DNA from 3 places in the Desulfotomaculum sp. OF05-3 genome. Region 3 is predicted to be linked to each of the others. Evidence: riboswitches for the same ligand, from Rfam matches in the RefSeq annotation. Region 3 holds a riboswitch; each other region holds the start of a gene.
What was found. Region 3 has a riboswitch for FMN ahead of DXA87_RS00660 (4Fe-4S binding protein). Riboswitches for the same ligand answer to the same signal wherever they lie in the genome.

Region 1 (5,444 bases), on a different contig from region 3:
AAAAATACCGCCCATCGCCTGATCGCCATTGAAAATGCGATTTTCGAGAGCTGGTCTGCCGAGGAGCAGCAGATCTTCATAAAACTGAACCGGGATTTCGCGGTCAAATTCACGGAGGAGACGAAAACCATATAGGCTGTGATAAAACATAATGTACCTTTTGTGTCATAGGAGCTTCCGAGGAAGCCTTATTACGCAAAAATCAGCGCCTCTGAAAAATATTCTCAGGAGCGCTGATCTTTTATGTCTATATCATCTTACTCAAAACTGTCTGTAACTGTTCAGTACCTCACAGTTACACGCAAAAATCCATTCCAAATCGGCTGTGCCGATAGGATTTTTTCCTTCTAGTCTAAGTTTTCTTACGGTCAGCGCAGTAAATGCGCAGACCTACTGATCAATTAAAACTGTCTCATAAGATTTACCATCTCGATTGCGGAAAGTGCACAGTCATATCCTTTATTTCCGCCTTTGCTTCCGGCACGGGCGATAGCCTGCTCGATGTTCTCTGTTGTCAGGACGCCGAAGAGTACCGGCATCTTCTCTGCCAGTCCCACCTGAGCGATTCCCTTGGAAACTTCACTGCACACATAATCATAGTGTGTGGTATCACCGCGGATCACAGCGCCGACACAGATGATCGCGTCATACTTGCCGGACTTTGCCATGGCAGATGCCGCAACCGGGATCTCGAATGCGCCCGGAACCCAGGCCGCCGTGATATTTTCTTCCTCCACACCGTGGCGGACAAGTCCGTCAACCGCTCCGCCTAAGAGCTTATTTACGATGATCTCGTTAAAACGGGAAGCTACGATCCCCACTTTCATGCCTTCCGGTGCTACAACTTTTCCTTCTAATACCTTGATCTCTTTCATGATGATTCTCCTTTTCTTTCTTATGTTTTCTGCAATGAACTTTCCATTCTATCACACTTTAATTTTTGTAAAGATATGTCCCATCTTGTCCTGCTTCGTCTTCAGATAGAAGCTGTCGTACTGCTGCGGATCGATCTCGATCGGCACGCGCTCATGGATCTCAAGTCCGAAGCCGGAAAGTCCGTAGATCTTCTCCGGATTGTTCGTGAGAAGTCTTAAGGACTTCACGCCGAGATCCCTTAAGATCTGTGCCCCGATCCAGTATTCCCTGAGATCCGGAGCAAAACCAAGCTTGATATTGGCCTCCACCGTGTCAAAGCCCTGCTCCTGAAGCACATACGTCTTTAGTTTGTTGATCAGACCGATGCCGCGGCCTTCCTGGCGCATGTAGAGGATGATGCCACGGCCTTCCGCCTCCACCTGGCGCATCGCGGTCTGGAGCTGTTTTCCGCAGTCACAGCGCATGGAACCGAACACATCTCCGGTCAGGCACTCGGAATGCACGCGGCAGAGCACATCCTCGCCGTCCCCGATATCACCTTTTACAAGAGCAACATGGTGCTCGCCGGTAATATCGTTCACATAGCCGTAGATCTTAAAGTGTCCATACTGGGTCGGCATGTCCGCGCAGGCCTCCTGCACCACATGTTTTTCATGGACACGGCAGTAATCCTGCAGCTCCTTGATCGTGATGAATTTCAGTCCGTACTCCTTCGCCAGCTTCCACAGGTTTGTGGTCCGCATCATGGTTCCGTCTTCCTCCATGATCTCACAGCACACGCCGCACTCGGAAAGTCCCGCCAGACGCATGAGGTCCACAGTTGCCTCGGTGTGGCCGTTTCTCACAAGGACACCGCCGCGCCTTGCCACGAGAGGAAATACATGGCCCGGTCTTCTGAGATCCTGAGGCTTTGTCGCCGGATCCACACACTTCATCATCGTGTAGGAGCGCTCCGCCGCGGAGATTCCTGTTGTCGTGTCCACATGGTCGATGGAGACCGTAAATGCCGTGCAGTGGTTATCCGTGTTCTCGGATACCATCTGCGGAAGTCCCAGCCGCTCCGCCACTGCCGCGCTCATCGGCGTACAGATCAGTCCCTTTGCATGACTTGCCATAAAATTGATATTTGCCTGCGTCGCGAACTCTGCCGCGCAGATCATATCTCCCTCATTCTCCCGGTCCGGATCGTCTGTTACGAGAATGATCTTTCCCGCCCGCAGATCTTCGATCGCTTCTTCGATTGTGTTGTACTGTTCGTTCATAGCTTCCTGCCTTTCTAACGTCCTTGTCCTTGAATCGTCTTCTCTAAAATCCATATTTCTGAAGAAACTCCATGCTGAGCCCCGAGTTTCCCTTCGCATTTCCTGCGGCATTTCCTGCGGCATTTTCACCGTCAGGCATTTTTCCCCGGTCCGCACCGGAATTTCTTCCGATATCCACAAATTTCTGAATATATTTCCCCACAATGTCGTTTTCCAGATTGACCGGATCTCCTGCTTTTTTCTTCAAAAGTGTTGTCTCCTCGCCGGTATGCGGGATCACTGACACTGAAAAGTTCCTATTTGTCACCGCCGCCACCGTGAGGCTAATCCCGTCGATGCAGATCGACCCTTTTTCCACGATCAGATCCAGGATCTTATCCGCACATGTGATCGTGACCCAGACTGCATTCTCTTCCCGTCTCATCGATTCGATCTGACCAGTTCCGTCAATATGACCGGAAACGATATGACCGCCGAACCGGCCGTCTGCCGCCATGGCCCGCTCCAGGTTTACATAGCTTCCGTCCCGCAGTGCTCCGAGGCTGCTTCTCCTCACAGTCTCCGCCATCACGTCGGCGGAAAACTCGTTATTTTTCATATTTGTGACCGTAAGGCAGACACCATTGACCGCGATGCTGTCACCGATCTTTGTTCCTTCCAGAACTTTTTTTGCTTTTACCGTCAGTGTACCGGAATTTCCGCGCAGGGAAAGTGCCTTCACCTGTCCGAGTTCTTCTACGATCCCTGTAAACATGCTCTCATTTCCTTTCCCATTTTCAATCTACTGAATATCTGAGCATCAGATCATCCCCGATCGTCTCCACCTGTCTCAGCGTCAGCATCACGGCTTCCGCCGGATGCGCCACACCGATCCCGGAAACCGGAGTCTTCGCGCCGGCACCGCCGAAGATCTTCGGTGCGATAAACGCGCAGATCTCGTTTACGATCCCGGCTGACAGCGCCGCGTCATTTAAGGTACCGCCGCCCTCTAAAAGCACGCTGTCGATGCCCTGTTTTCCAAGATATTCCATGAGCTTCCCAAGATCCACACGCCCGTCTGCGTCCGGGACCGACACGGTCTCCACGCCGGCCGCGTGAAGCTGTTCCGCTTTCTCTTCCGTTTCTTTACAGCCTTCCCCGGAATACTCCCCCGCATACGCTACGATGGTCCGGTACTCCTTTGCCGTTTTCACGATCTGTGAATCCATCGGGATCCTGAGTCCGCTGTCGCAGATGATCCGCACCGGACTCTTCAGCCCGGGGATCCGGACGTTTAACATCGGATCGTCTGCCAGGACTGTGCCGATCCCCGCCATGATCCCCATATACTGGTGGCGCAGCTCCTGCACCTTTTTCCTTGCGCTCTCTCCTGTGATCCACTTGGAGTCGCCGGTCCGCGCAGCGATCTTTCCGTCCGCCGTCATGGCGTATTTCATGACCACATAGGGCGTTTTCTTTGTGATATAATGAAAGAATACCGGATTTAACGCATCGCATTCCTCACGCATAAAGTCCTCTTCCACCCGGACTCCCGCTGCTCTTAAGATCGCCACTCCTTTTCCTGCTACCAGGGGATTCGGATCTCTTGAACCGATCACAACTCTTGCGATCTTCTGCTCGAGGATCGCCTCCGTGCAGGGCGGTGTCTTTCCGTAATGGCAGCACGGCTCTAACGTCACATAGAGTGTCGCGCCCTCCGCACTTTCCGTGAGCGACGCAATGGCGTTTCGCTCCGCGTGAAGTTTTCCGCACCGCTCATGATAACCTTCCCCTATGATCCTTCCGTCTTTCACGATCACAGCTCCCACGAGGGGATTCGGGCTCGTCCAGCCAAGTCCCCCCTTTGCAAGCTCAATGGCCCGCAGCATATAATCCCGGTCCGTCATCTTTTTCACTCCTCTTTCCGCAAACCTGCCTTACAGGCGCAATCAGAAAGTTCCATAGGAATTTTCTGTTAAAAAAACCTGTAAAGTAGATGCCTACAGGGTTTTCCATATTCGGTCCGTTGTTTCATTCGGAAATATAACTTTTCTGCAATTCACAGCTTTCCCGGATCAATCTCCCGTTACACAAAAAAGCCCTGAAACAGTTTCCTATTCCAGAGCTACTGATCCGATCTTCCGTGATCCGGAATTCCTCGATCCCGTCCTCTTTTTCGAGTACCGGATCACTTCCGCATATCACAAACAAACCTGAAATTCTTCTTTCATCCAGACTATACTGTCGGCCCCGGAATCTCACCGGATCATGCCTCTCGGCTCGCGGGCTTTACCGCCGGTAGGGATTTGCACCCTGCCCTGAAGACTCATTATTGAATTGTCCTATCGCTGACCGTCATTTTCATCAGCGGTTGTTTACAATATACTCCCGTTCTCCGTATTTGTAAAGTATTTTCGATAGGAATTTTCACAGAGGATCCCTTTACTCAAAATTCTTGCATGGTACCTGATTTCCTGTTATACTTGATATATTAAGCACTGTCTATTTTCGCAACATAAGGAGGAAATTCGATGTTCAACTTTAATTTCTATACCCCGACCCGCGTCGTATTCGGAAAAGAAACCGAATACCGGATCGGAAAGCTTGTAAAAAATGTCAACTGTAAAAAAGTCCTGCTCCACTACGGAAGCGGCAGCGTGATCCGCTCCGGTCTTCTCGGACGGATCAAAGAGTCCCTGGACGCGTCCGGAGTCACCTATGTGGAGCTTGGCGGTGTTGTCCCAAACCCACGTCTTTCCTTAGTCCGCGAGGGGATCGAGCTCTGCCGAAAGGAGGGCGTTGATTTTCTTCTCGCTGTCGGCGGCGGCAGTGTCATCGACTCCGCGAAAGCCATCGGTTACGGTCTCGCGAACGACGGTGATGTCTGGGATTTCTATGAGCACACCCGTCAGGCATCCGCATGCCTTCCGATCGGCGTTGTTCTGACCATCGCGGCTTCCGGAAGTGAGATGAGCAACAGCTCTGTTATCACAAACGATGAAACACTGGAAAAACGCGGCTACAACAATGATATCTCCCGCCCTGTATTTGCTGTCATGAACCCGGAGATCACAATGACTCTCCCGCCGTACCAGACAGCCTGCGGCTGCACCGATATTCTGATGCATACCATGGAGCGCTATTTCACAAACGGCGGAAATATGGAGATCACCGATGCCATTGCGGAAGGTCTTATGCGCACCGTGATCACGAACGCGAAGATCCTTGTGGACGATCCAGACAACTATGACGCGAGAGCCGAGGTGATGTGGTCCGGAAGTCTCTCCCACAATGGCCTCACCGGCTGTGGAAACGATGGCGGAGACT
Region 2 (5,444 bases), on a different contig from region 3:
ATTCAGTTTAGCACATGAAAGTTATGGTTGCAACAGATTTCCGGCGGATTTACAGGCTTTTCCGGCATCGTTTCCATTCATTTCAATTTTTCTGTTCTTCTTAATATTGCTGTAATAATGATCTGTCCACCGGTTTCTCAGCACTTTTTACTATTTCCTGAAACAGTGCCTTAGTCTTTCCACTTTCTGATCTCTTTCAGCCCTGAAAGGATCGACTCCACAAAGCTGTCGTAGATCTGGTTGCCCTTCTCCGCCGTCGCCCCGCTTGGATCGCCGCCGATTCCGATGGGCTTTCCGTCCTCGGTCTCCCACTCTTCTGAAACCCAGCCAAGAGTGATCGGGCCATATACGGTGAATGTCTTGTTTCCCATGAACTTTCTCGGGATTCCCGCCTCGGAGGTCTCCAGCTTTACTGTCTCCGGGCGCTCCGCGAGAACCATGGATGTCTCCATCTCACCGCCGTGGAAATCCCAGATATTTCCAGGTGTCACAGTGTCTTTTACCGCCTGGTTTCCGAAGAATGCGCCACAGTTGATGATAAATACGGCGATTCCGAGCTCACTTCTTACCTCCCTGCTTAAGACCTGGATGATCGGGGAGTTTCCGCCGTGGCAGTTCAAGATTGCGATCTTCCTGAATCCGTGATGCGCCAGGCTTTTGCAGATGTCGTAGAGAACATGATAAAAGGTATCCGGCTTTAAGGTGACAGAACCGCAGAAGTTCACATGTTCCGTGCTGAGTCCCACCGGGATCAGCGGAAAGATCAGCATCGGATAGTCCGGGATCTCCCGGTCTAAGGCCTCTTTGATCCGTCTCGCCGTTCCCTCCGCGATGATCTCGTCTGTACCCAGCGGACACTGGTTTCCGTGCTGTTCCAACGCTCCCACCGGGATCATGACCACCGTCTCGTCCTTGTCGACCTGTTCCATTTCCAGTCTTGTCAGTTCATTATAATATCTTACCATTTTATTTTCTCCGTTTCTTAAGTCATTGCCGCTTCACTATCTCATTTCGGTCGTTATCCGTCAAGTACTGCTGCCACCTGCCAGCGCTCACTTTTGTGCCTGCGCAGGCTTTTGCTCACTTCTCACATAAATTGTAAGTCCCCCGAGGCAGACACGGCTTTCGCCGTCTCTATCCCGGGGGAATCTCCCATTTCAGGTGTTATGCCGCCGTATTTTCAGTTTTCTTTTCTCTGTGAACCCCTGCATGGATGATCACGCTGACATGCTTATATACAAGTGCTGTTACGATCGCGTTCAGTCCGCATTTTACAAGGTTGAACGGAACGATCATGAAGATCGCGAATGTATACAGGTTTGTAACTGCCGGGTTGATCTTTGTTCCCATTGCGATGATGTTCTCGATTCCGCCGAAAGCAACTTTTGCGTAGAACGGAAGTGTGATCGCGCAGTTTACGAATACAGCGCCGACGATAGCACAGATGACACCGGCAGCGAGAGCGACCATAGCGGTCTTTTTCGTTTTATGTCTGCGGTAGATCAGGGCAGCCGGTACGGAGAACATGCAGCTTCCAATGATGTTTCCGAGCTCGCCGACATAGTAAGTGCTTGTTCCGTTTAAGAGCAGCTTTAAGAGGTTCTTAACGATCGCGATCAGAGCTGCCTGGGCTGGTCCCATGGCAAAGCCGCCGATCAGTACCGGGAGCTCCGCGAAGTCCAGCTTGTAAAACGGCGGTGCAAACGGAACCGCCACCTGGATCGTCTCCAATACGGCTGCGAGTGCGCTGAACATGGCGATCAGCACGAGATTTCTGACACTTAATACTTTGTTCTGGTTCATAATGTTCCTCCTTGTACTTGTTGTTCTTCTGTTACAAGGAATTGCTGTGCAGGATTGCCGGCTCACACGGACTCGTGGGGATGATTCCCTGTCCATGTAAATAAAAAGACCCCGGACCATTGAAAAAGTCCGGGGCTTGAATGAACTACTCCTGTCATACAATTTCTTCTCTCATCCAGACTATACTGTCGGTTTTGGAATCTCACCAAATCAGCTGCTTTCGCAGGTCGCGGACTATACCGCCGGTGGGGAATCGCACCCCGCCCCGAAGAACGATATTTATTTGTTCGTTAACAGAATATCACATTTTGCTTCATACTGCAATATTTTTTATTCTTAGCGGAAATGTCCATAAGACTGTCCTGCCGCCATACCACCGCGGAGCTCTGCCATCTCGCTGACTGTCACGAGCTGGTAACCTCTTCTCGTGAGTTCAGGAATCAGCGTCTCTGCCGCAATGACGCTCTGCTCATAGAGATCATGCATCAGGATGATATCTCCATCCTGCACCTGTCTGAGAACTGTGTCGATGGTGTGCTGCGCGTTTCTCGTCTTCCAGTCCAGTGTATCCACGGACCAGATGATGGACGGCATTCCAGCCTTTGCGAGGACCGCCTTACTGGCATCATTGATCTTTCCTCCCGGCGGGCGGACACCTTTCGGCGCGTTTCCGCCTGCTGCCACAATGGCATCGCGTGTCTGATTTAAGCTCTGTAATATCTCTCCCTCAGACATTCCTGTCAGATATGTATGTGCCCAGGTATGGCTGTCTGTCTCGCATCCGAGATCCGCCATGCGCTTTACGGTAGACGCATAGGACGCAACTCGGTTGCCCACCATGAAGAATGTGGCTCTTCCGCCGTTCGCTTCCAGGGAATCCAGGATCCGGGGCGTATACTTCGACGGACCGTCATCAAAGGTCAGGGCAACCATCGGTCTTGTCGGGTCAACGCTCTTTCCATTCGGGCCTTCCGGTACCTCCGCACCTTTTCCCGTCACCGTTACCCAGAGACCATCCACACGGAGTCCCTGTCCTTCGGTTCCCGCAGTCTCCCCGTTCTTCACCAGAGTTGTCCAGGAGCCATTCTGATATACAGAGTAATAAACATCATAATTCTCCGCAAGCTGTCCGGTAAATGCCATGCGGACCGCTTCTAACGGCATATCTGTCTCGGTGCTTCCATTCGGAGTCATATTTTCCTGCCAGGAAAGCCATCCGCTTCCGCTTAAGTTCACCTGGTAAGAAAGCGTGCCGCTCATTCCCTCAGGTTGTCCCTGAAGGCTGGCGCGGATCGCCGTCACATAGCTTCCGGTTCCAGCACGCGCTGTTTTGCTGTCACCATGATACCCACTCCAACCGGTTCCATGCTCATAAATTCCGTAAACTGCGCCCATATCCGCCGCATATGCCGGATCACCGGTGATTCCCACCGATGCAGCGCAGATCAATACAGCCGCCAGCACCGTGCGGACTGCCTGTCTGATCTTCTTCCAATCCATAAGTTCCCCTCTTTTCCCAGTGATCTTCTCACCATATTGATCGTATTTGTAACTGTTCCATACCTTCGCAGCTACTCATGCCCATATTTTAACATGAAACTGAGAATAAAGGTACCTCTTCCAGACCTTTTTCGTAAATTTCAGAAAAACGTCAGAATTATAACAGAAATCATATTTTAACACTTGCGCACATCATAGCGCGAGCTTGCCTGATCTGCATTTTTTTTATATAATGTAGTATGACTTACAGGGGTTATTTATCGAAAGGAGTAACAAAAACATGATTCAGAATCTGAATGAAGAATTATTTTCCTTTATCAAAAAGAGTCCGACCGGTTTCCATGCTGTTCATGAACTGGCAAACTACCTGACCGAGGCAGGCTTCGAGCGCCTCGCTGAGGGCAATACCTGGAATCTTGCTGAGGGCGGAAAGTATTTCGTAACCCGCAACCAGTCCGCGATCATCGCATTCAAGGTATCCCGCAAGGATTATTCCGGCTTCCATATCGCGGCAAGCCACAGCGACTCCCCGACCTTAAAGATCAAAGAGTCTTCTGAGATGAACATCGAGAACCAGTATGTAAAATTAAATGTTGAGAAGTACGGCGGAATGCTCTGCGCACCGTGGTTCGACAGACCTCTCTCCGTTGCAGGACGCATTATCGTAAAAGACGGCAACCGTCTCACAACAAAACTGATCAACGTTGACCGTGATCTTCTCATGATCCCGAACCTCGCAATCCATATGAACCGTGAAGTAAACGACGGTTACAAGTACAACATCCAGAAAGATATGCTTCCATTATACCGCATGAGCAATTCCGGAAAGGCATTCAAAGAGATGATCGCTGAGGAGGCAGGCGTCTCCGTTGACCAGATCAAAGGAATGGACCTCTTCCTTTACAACCGTATGGAAGGTACTGTATGGGGCTGCGACGGCGAGTTTATCTCTGCTCCGCGTCTTGATGATCTCCAGTGCGCATTCACGTCCACAATGGCTCTCTTAAACAGTGAGAGCGACCGCTGCATCCCGGTCGTTGCCGTATTTGACAATGAGGAAGTAGGAAGTGGTACAAAACAGGGCGCCGGCTCCACATTCCTTTACGACATTCTCCGCCGCATCAACCGCAGCCTTGGAAGAACAGAGGAAGAGTACCTCACGTCCCTCGCTTCCAGCTTCATGGTATCCGCGGATAACGGACATGCCGTACATCCGAACTACGCTGACAAGACCGACCCAACAAACCGCACCTACTTAAACGGCGGTCTCGTGATCAAGCACAGCGCAAACCAGAAGTACACAACAGACGCTGTTTCCGCAGCTGTTATGCGCTGCCTCTGCGAGCGCGCAGGTGTTCCGTACCAGGAGTTCTTAAACCGTTCCGATATCCTCGGCGGCTCCACTCTCGGAAATATCTCCAACGCGCAGGTTTCCTTAAACACGGTAGACGTCGGACTTCCGCAGTTAGCTATGCATTCCCCGTATGAGACTGCAGGCTCCAAGGATATGGCCTACCTGGAGAAAGCATTTGAGGAGTTCTTCAAATCCGCGATCCGTGCTGAGGGCGACGGTACGCTTGTACTTGAGTAATTCTGATAATAAAATCTGCCGGAAATATTCGTGTTTCCGGTGGATTTTTTATCCTTCCAGTCCAGATGACCGTGTGGAACGTTTCTTTTTTCCTTCTGCCGCCTGGAAAAGCAGTTTTTCCGTCCCAATTGGTAAAAGAATCATAGCATATTGAACTTTTAAATGCCATATCGGATCGTTAAAAACAGGTGGACCTTTTTTGTATAATATGACAATTTTATTTCTCTTCATTTGTACATTTTTCCTATCTCATTGCTTCTTATTCAGGTACTCCATGATCCCCATATGAATCGTATATGCCAGCTTATCCTGGTACTCCCCGCTGTTTAAAAGCGCTGCTTCCTTCCGGTTGCTTAAGAATCCGCACTCCACGATCACGATGGGGCATTTCACATGCAGAAGGAGGTAGTAATTGGCATTCGCCTTCGGAAGTCTCCGGTTCTGGTCCCCCAGGACATAGTCAAACCGGTCCTGCAGGATCTCCGCCAGCGCCTTTCCCTTTGACGAATCCCGGTAATAGAATACCTGTCCGCCAGAGACGGATTCCTCG
Region 3 (5,444 bases):
GGCAGATGATAATAATGAGGCAAAACCGGGACTGGAATTTGTCAAGGATGTTAACAGCAACGAACATCCGGGAACGAATCTTGAAATCGTAAACGGTACGATCAAAGGTGGAGACGGTTCTGCTAAACATCCAGATGGAGCAGCCGGTATCGGAGCCAGTGGTGATACAGCAGATGCCGGACTTATCATCGGAAGCAATGCAAATGTGATCGGGGGTAACGGTGCAGATGGCACCGAAGGCAAAGATGGAGGAAACGGCGGAGCCGGTATCGACGGTAACGGCAAGATCACTCCGACGGTCAATGGAACGGTAACCGGCGGCAACGGTGGTAAAGGCGGAGATTCCGCAGCCGGTACTCCGGGTAATGGAGGAAACGGTGGAACCGGAATCAGCGCAGGCGATAAGACCATCACCATCAATCCTAGTGGAACCGTCAAAGGCGGTGATGCAGGAAGCGGCGGAAACGCAACAGGAGATAACACGAATCCTGGTGGCAACGGCGGTAACGGCGGTACGGGAACCGAGACCACACAGCCCGGAAAGACCGATAATAACGGTGGTACAACATCGGGTGGAAATGGCGGTGACGGCGGAACTTCCAACAACGGCAACGGTGGAAACGGAGGAGACGGCGGCAGCGGCTCCACAGGGGAAAATAATAACAACGGCGGCACCAGCAGTGGCGGCAACGGCGGAAATGGCGGCGACTCTGACAAGGGTAACGGCGGATCCGGCGGTAATGGAGGAAGCTCAGGCGAAACCGGAGGAAACGGTGGTAACAACACCGGAGGCAACGGTGGAAATGGCGGAGATTCCAACAGCGGCAATGGAGGATCCGGCGGAAACGGTGGAGACTCCAACAGCGGCACCGGAGGCAACGGTGGCAATGGTGGAGATTCCAATAACGGCACCGGAGGAAACGGCGGAAATGGCGGTGGCTCCAACAACGGCACCGGAGGAAACGGCGGAAATGGCGGTAACTCCAACAACGGCAATGGAGGAAACGGCGGAAACGGCGGAGACTCTAACAGCGGAAATAATGGAAACGGCGGCAGCTCCGGCAGTAACGGTAACAGACCCGGCGGAAATGGCGGCGGCTCCAACAATGGCAATGGAGGAAACGGCGGTAACAACGGCGGAGGCAACTCTGGAAATAACTCCGGAAATAACTCCGGAAATAACTCCGGAAATAACTCCGGAAATAACTCCGGAGACAACGGCGGCAATAACGGTGGTGATAACTCCAATACCAATGGGAATAACAATTCCGGAAGTACAGGTAACACAGGTAATACACCAGATGCAGGTAATACAGCCGGCAATGATTCCGGAAATAATGCCCATAAAGGAAATAAAGGAAACAGTACCGGCAACAGTAATGCCGGGCAGAAGGATCCGGCAGAGGATGACAGCCTGAACGATGCTGCGGATGAAAGCAGCCTGACAGGTGATGCAGATGGCAGCGATGCAGACGGAAGTGATGCAGATGGCATACAGGAAGAGGAGAGCATCCATGCAGACAGCGACAGCGTTGAGAATGGTACGGACAGTGACAGCCATATACCGTTTGGTGAATGTGGTTTCCACTGGATCCCCATTGTATGGCTCCTTGTAATCCTGGGTTATACCGTAGTACGTGTGAAGAAGCTCCGTGATGAGTCAGAAGAAGCCTAAGGAGGAAAACAGACATGGAAAACACGAAACCGAATAAGAAATTATACATTGTAGTGGAAGTCATACTGTTTGCAGTATATATCCTGATAGGTGTCCTGCTGTTCGTCACGGAAAAGCACTGTGCTGCAGACGCATTCATCTTCTGGATCGGACTTGTGATCGCAGCAGTCTGTGCAGTAGTGCTGGGAATCCATGAGAACAGAAGGATCTAAGAAGTAAAAAAGAAGAAGTAATTTTAAGAAAACCAAATGGCTGTGATGGCTGTTTGGTTTTCTTGCGCTAAAAAGACCGGAAAGGATCATCGGATATCCCGGGAACCGGTTCGTCCTGAGACAGATCCTTTGTAAGCGCTGAATAACCCACCGTCTTTCCATTCCAGCTAATTCATGCGACAATCATTCTAATCCAAGTGAGTTAAGACATTGGACAAGTTTGGTTCAAAGTGAAGTGTTGCTTGTCCAGTATACTCACACCATTGATGGTATCGATCATCTGCCAGTTCTTCTTACCGACACAGAATCCGCGGATTGCACGTTCTGATGCATTGTTGTCCATCGGAACATCTCCATCGGTCAGGAAAACCCGAAGCAGCACGGTAAAGGTACTGCTTCGGGTTTTTTACTGTTTGGCCTTATATGCTTCGCCCCATGCCCGCATGGAATCCAGAATGGGTTTCAGACTTTTTCCGAGTTCCGTCAGAGAATACTCCACTCTCGGCGGTACTTCGGCGTAGACCTTGCGGTTTACAAGTCCGCTTTCCTCCATTGTCCGGAGCTGGGCGGTCAAGACCTTCTGAGACACATTGCCTACGGACTTTTTCAGTTCGCCGAACCGCTTTGTTCCCGGCATCAGGTCACGCAGGATCAGCACCTTCCACTTATCCCCGATGAGGGTCAGCGTAGTCTCCACGGGACATGCAGGGAGTTCTTTTTTTGCGCTTGTTTCGTTCATTAAAAAAATCTCCATAAAATTTTTCAAGTGCCAAATTGCCGGAAAACCCAGTAATGGTGCAATCGTTTCTTCTTGGTAACTACATATTAGTTTCTATTTGGTAACTACAGCACAATAATGTGCTTACTTCACGAATTGGAGCTACGGTATTATTATAATGCCAGAGGCAAACGAAAGCAAGCCCAATTACCAAGGAGGTTACTCAAAATGAAAAAATTTCTTTCTCTCACGCTGGCTCTTGCCATGCTCGGCACGGCCCTCACCGGCTGCAGCTCCAAGGACGCCGCATCCCTAACATCCGCTGAAAGCACCCAGCAGACGGCGCCTGTCCGGCAGGAACAGAGCCAGGCTGAAAAGGCGCTGGCGCTTATCAACACCTTTGCCACCGGCGATACAGACACCGCCCGCAGCCTGCTATCTGATGGCTACATCCAGCACAATCTGGCATACGGCACCGGTGCCGGTGAGCAGGTCGCCTTTGACATCTTCCGCTTTGACGAGAATGGCAAGATCGCCGAGCATTGGGACGTGATGGAGACCATCGCAGATCAGTCCACCTGGCAGAATCAGAACGGCAAGTTCTGATCGTTACCCGGAGGTAACCATACCACAATATTGTGCGTACTTCACAAGCCGTACAAATCGCATTACAATCAAAACATCAAGAGAAAACAACAAATTTTTGGAGGTATTTATCATGAATAAAGTCGTAGAATTTCTGAATGCCAACCCTGTACAGTATCTGGCTACCGTTGGTCGTGACGGTAAGGCAAAGTGCCGCCCGTTTATGTTCGCCGGCGAACTGGACGGCAAGCTGTGGTTCTGCACCAACAACACTAAGGACGTCTACAAGGATATGCAGGCAAACCCGGAGATCGAGATTTCCGTTTCAAGCCCGGAGTATGCATGGATCCGCCTGCACGGCAAGGCTGTGTTTGAGAACAACATGGCTGCCAAGGAAATGTGCATCCAGAACCCCATCGTGAAAGGTCAGTACGGCGAGGCTGCCAACCCCATCTTTGAGGTGTTCTATCTGGATAATGCCCACGGCGTTATCGCTGACTTCTCCGGAAACCCTCCCTACGAGTTCTAAGGAAATAAGACAGAATATTGCAATCTTTGAGGCGGGGGGGGCAACTCCCCACCGGCGGTAAAGTCCGCAAGCCGAAAGGCATGATACGGTGAGATTCCGTAACCGACGGTATAGTCCGGATGAAAGAAGATAGAAGAATGCCCGATAGTCTATCACAGCCATCGGGCATTACACGATCCCGGCAATACCCGCAGTGCATTAGAGGTGTTCTGCCTGTATGAAGCGGATGGCGAGTATTTTGACATCAGTGACCCGGCACACATCGTCCGGGACAGCTTCACCATTGGAAGAGAAGCACAGGAAGCACCGGGCTACTATGTGGGGGAAGGCTGCATCGGCTGCAAGCTGTGCTATTCCGTCTGTCCCCAGAAGTGTATCGACATCACAAAGAAGCCGGTAGTTATCGACCAACACCATTGCTTGCATTGCGGGCAATGTGCGGAAATTTGCCCCAAACAGGTTATCGAAAAGAGGGTTTGACTATGAACCATAGGGAAAAAAGACAGTTTCTCATTCAGGCACTTTTGAAAGAACGCCCAGAATATCGGGATATGAGGATTCCAACAGAGCCGGAGAGCCAGCGCCAGCTTTTGCGGGGACTGATGAATATTCGTGCGCCCCGGCGTATGGATGCGGAGGTTCTGAAAACTCAGGACGAATATCTGCAAGCTGAAACCGCCGCAAAGGGCATTACCGATCTTGACGACCTGACGCCTGTTCAGCCGGGGCTGTATTTCTGGCAGGGGGATATTACAACGCTTCGGTGTGACGCCATCGTCAATGCGGCAAACTCCGGCATGACCGGCTGTTATATCCCGAACCACCGCTGCATCGACAACGCCATTCATACCTATGCGGGTGTGGAGCTGCGGCTTGCCTGTGCGGAGCTGATGGGGCAGCAGGGCTATCCCGAGCCCACCGGACAGGCAAAGATCACCCCTGCATTCAATCTGCCCTGCAAATATGTCCTGCACACGGTTGGGCCGATCATTGAAGGGGGTGTGACACGGCGTGACCGGGAGATGTTGGCCTCCTGCTACCGCTCCTGCTTGGAGCTGGCGGCGGAAAGTAGTCTGGAAAGTGTGGCGTTCTGCTGTATTTCTACAGGAGAGTTTCATTTTCCCAACGAGCAGGCGGCGCAAATCGCCGTGGAAACCGTGAAACAGTTTATGAATAGAAATACCGGTGTAAAGAAGGTGATCTTCAATGTTTTCAAGGATTTGGACAAAGCCATATACGAAAAGCTGCTCAGAGCAGATTGAGCGATTGAAAGCTGCATTGCAGGACTGTGACGCCGTGGTGATCGGTGCCGGAGCCGGTCTTTCCACCTCAGCCGGATTTGTTTACACCGGCGAACGGTTTGAAAAATACTTTTCCGACTTTGCGGCAAAGTACGGCATCAAGGATATGTATTCCGGCGGCTTTTATCCCTTTGCCACGCCGGAGGAGCATTGGAGTTATTGGAGCCGATACATCTACATCAACCGCTATATGGATGCCCCCAAACCGGTCTACGATGACCTTTTGAAGCTGGTGTCTGACAAGGATTATTTCGTTATCACGACCAACGTGGATCACTGTTTTCAGAAAGCAGGCTTTGATAAAAAGCGGCTGTTTTACACGCAGGGCGATTACGGCCTGTTCCAGTGCAGTGAGCCGTGCTGTCAGGAAACCTTTGATAACGAAGCCGCGATTCGTGAAATGGTCAAGCGGCAGCAGAATATG

Region 1: linked by a shared signal. The riboswitch ahead of ribD (bifunctional diaminohydroxyphosphoribosylaminopyrimidine deaminase/5-amino-6-(5-phosphoribosylamino)uracil reductase RibD) and the one ahead of DXA87_RS00660 (4Fe-4S binding protein) in region 3 are both predicted to bind FMN.
Region 2: linked by a shared signal. The riboswitch ahead of DXA87_RS01790 (ECF transporter S component) and the one ahead of DXA87_RS00660 (4Fe-4S binding protein) in region 3 are both predicted to bind FMN.

The regions. Positions count from the first base shown of each region.
Region 1 is NZ_QWGO01000009.1:55,944-61,387, forward strand. Features, by position in the region: gene DXA87_RS06810 (MarR family transcriptional regulator) at 1-135, shown strand, start outside; gene ribE (6,7-dimethyl-8-ribityllumazine synthase) at 402-875, opposite strand; gene DXA87_RS06820 (bifunctional 3,4-dihydroxy-2-butanone-4-phosphate synthase/GTP cyclohydrolase II) at 927-2,138, opposite strand; gene ribE (riboflavin synthase) at 2,182-2,892, opposite strand; gene ribD (bifunctional diaminohydroxyphosphoribosylaminopyrimidine deaminase/5-amino-6-(5-phosphoribosylamino)uracil reductase RibD) at 2,915-4,024, opposite strand; FMN riboswitch at 4,333-4,447, opposite strand; gene DXA87_RS06840 (iron-containing alcohol dehydrogenase) at 4,649-5,444, shown strand, end outside.
Region 2 is NZ_QWGO01000002.1:42,105-47,548, reverse strand. Features, by position in the region: gene DXA87_RS01795 (creatininase family protein) at 171-965, opposite strand; gene DXA87_RS01790 (ECF transporter S component) at 1,165-1,803, opposite strand; FMN riboswitch at 1,963-2,080, opposite strand; gene DXA87_RS01785 (polysaccharide deacetylase family protein) at 2,140-3,303, opposite strand; gene DXA87_RS01780 (M18 family aminopeptidase) at 3,584-4,894, shown strand; gene DXA87_RS01775 (hypothetical protein) at 4,943-5,125, opposite strand; gene DXA87_RS01770 (N-acetylmuramoyl-L-alanine amidase) at 5,144-5,444, opposite strand, start outside.
Region 3 is NZ_QWGO01000001.1:153,275-158,718, reverse strand. Features, by position in the region: gene DXA87_RS17850 (hypothetical protein) at 1-1,675, shown strand, start outside; gene DXA87_RS00685 (hypothetical protein) at 1,690-1,887, shown strand; partial or broken gene DXA87_RS00680 (transposase) at 2,156-2,263, opposite strand; gene DXA87_RS00675 (helix-turn-helix domain-containing protein) at 2,294-2,626, opposite strand; gene DXA87_RS18290 (hypothetical protein) at 2,834-3,211, shown strand; gene DXA87_RS00665 (pyridoxamine 5'-phosphate oxidase family protein) at 3,324-3,719, shown strand; FMN riboswitch at 3,738-3,854, shown strand; gene DXA87_RS00660 (4Fe-4S binding protein) at 3,924-4,199, shown strand; gene DXA87_RS00655 (protein-ADP-ribose hydrolase) at 4,202-4,981, shown strand; gene DXA87_RS00650 (Sir2 family NAD-dependent protein deacetylase) at 4,926-5,444, shown strand, end outside.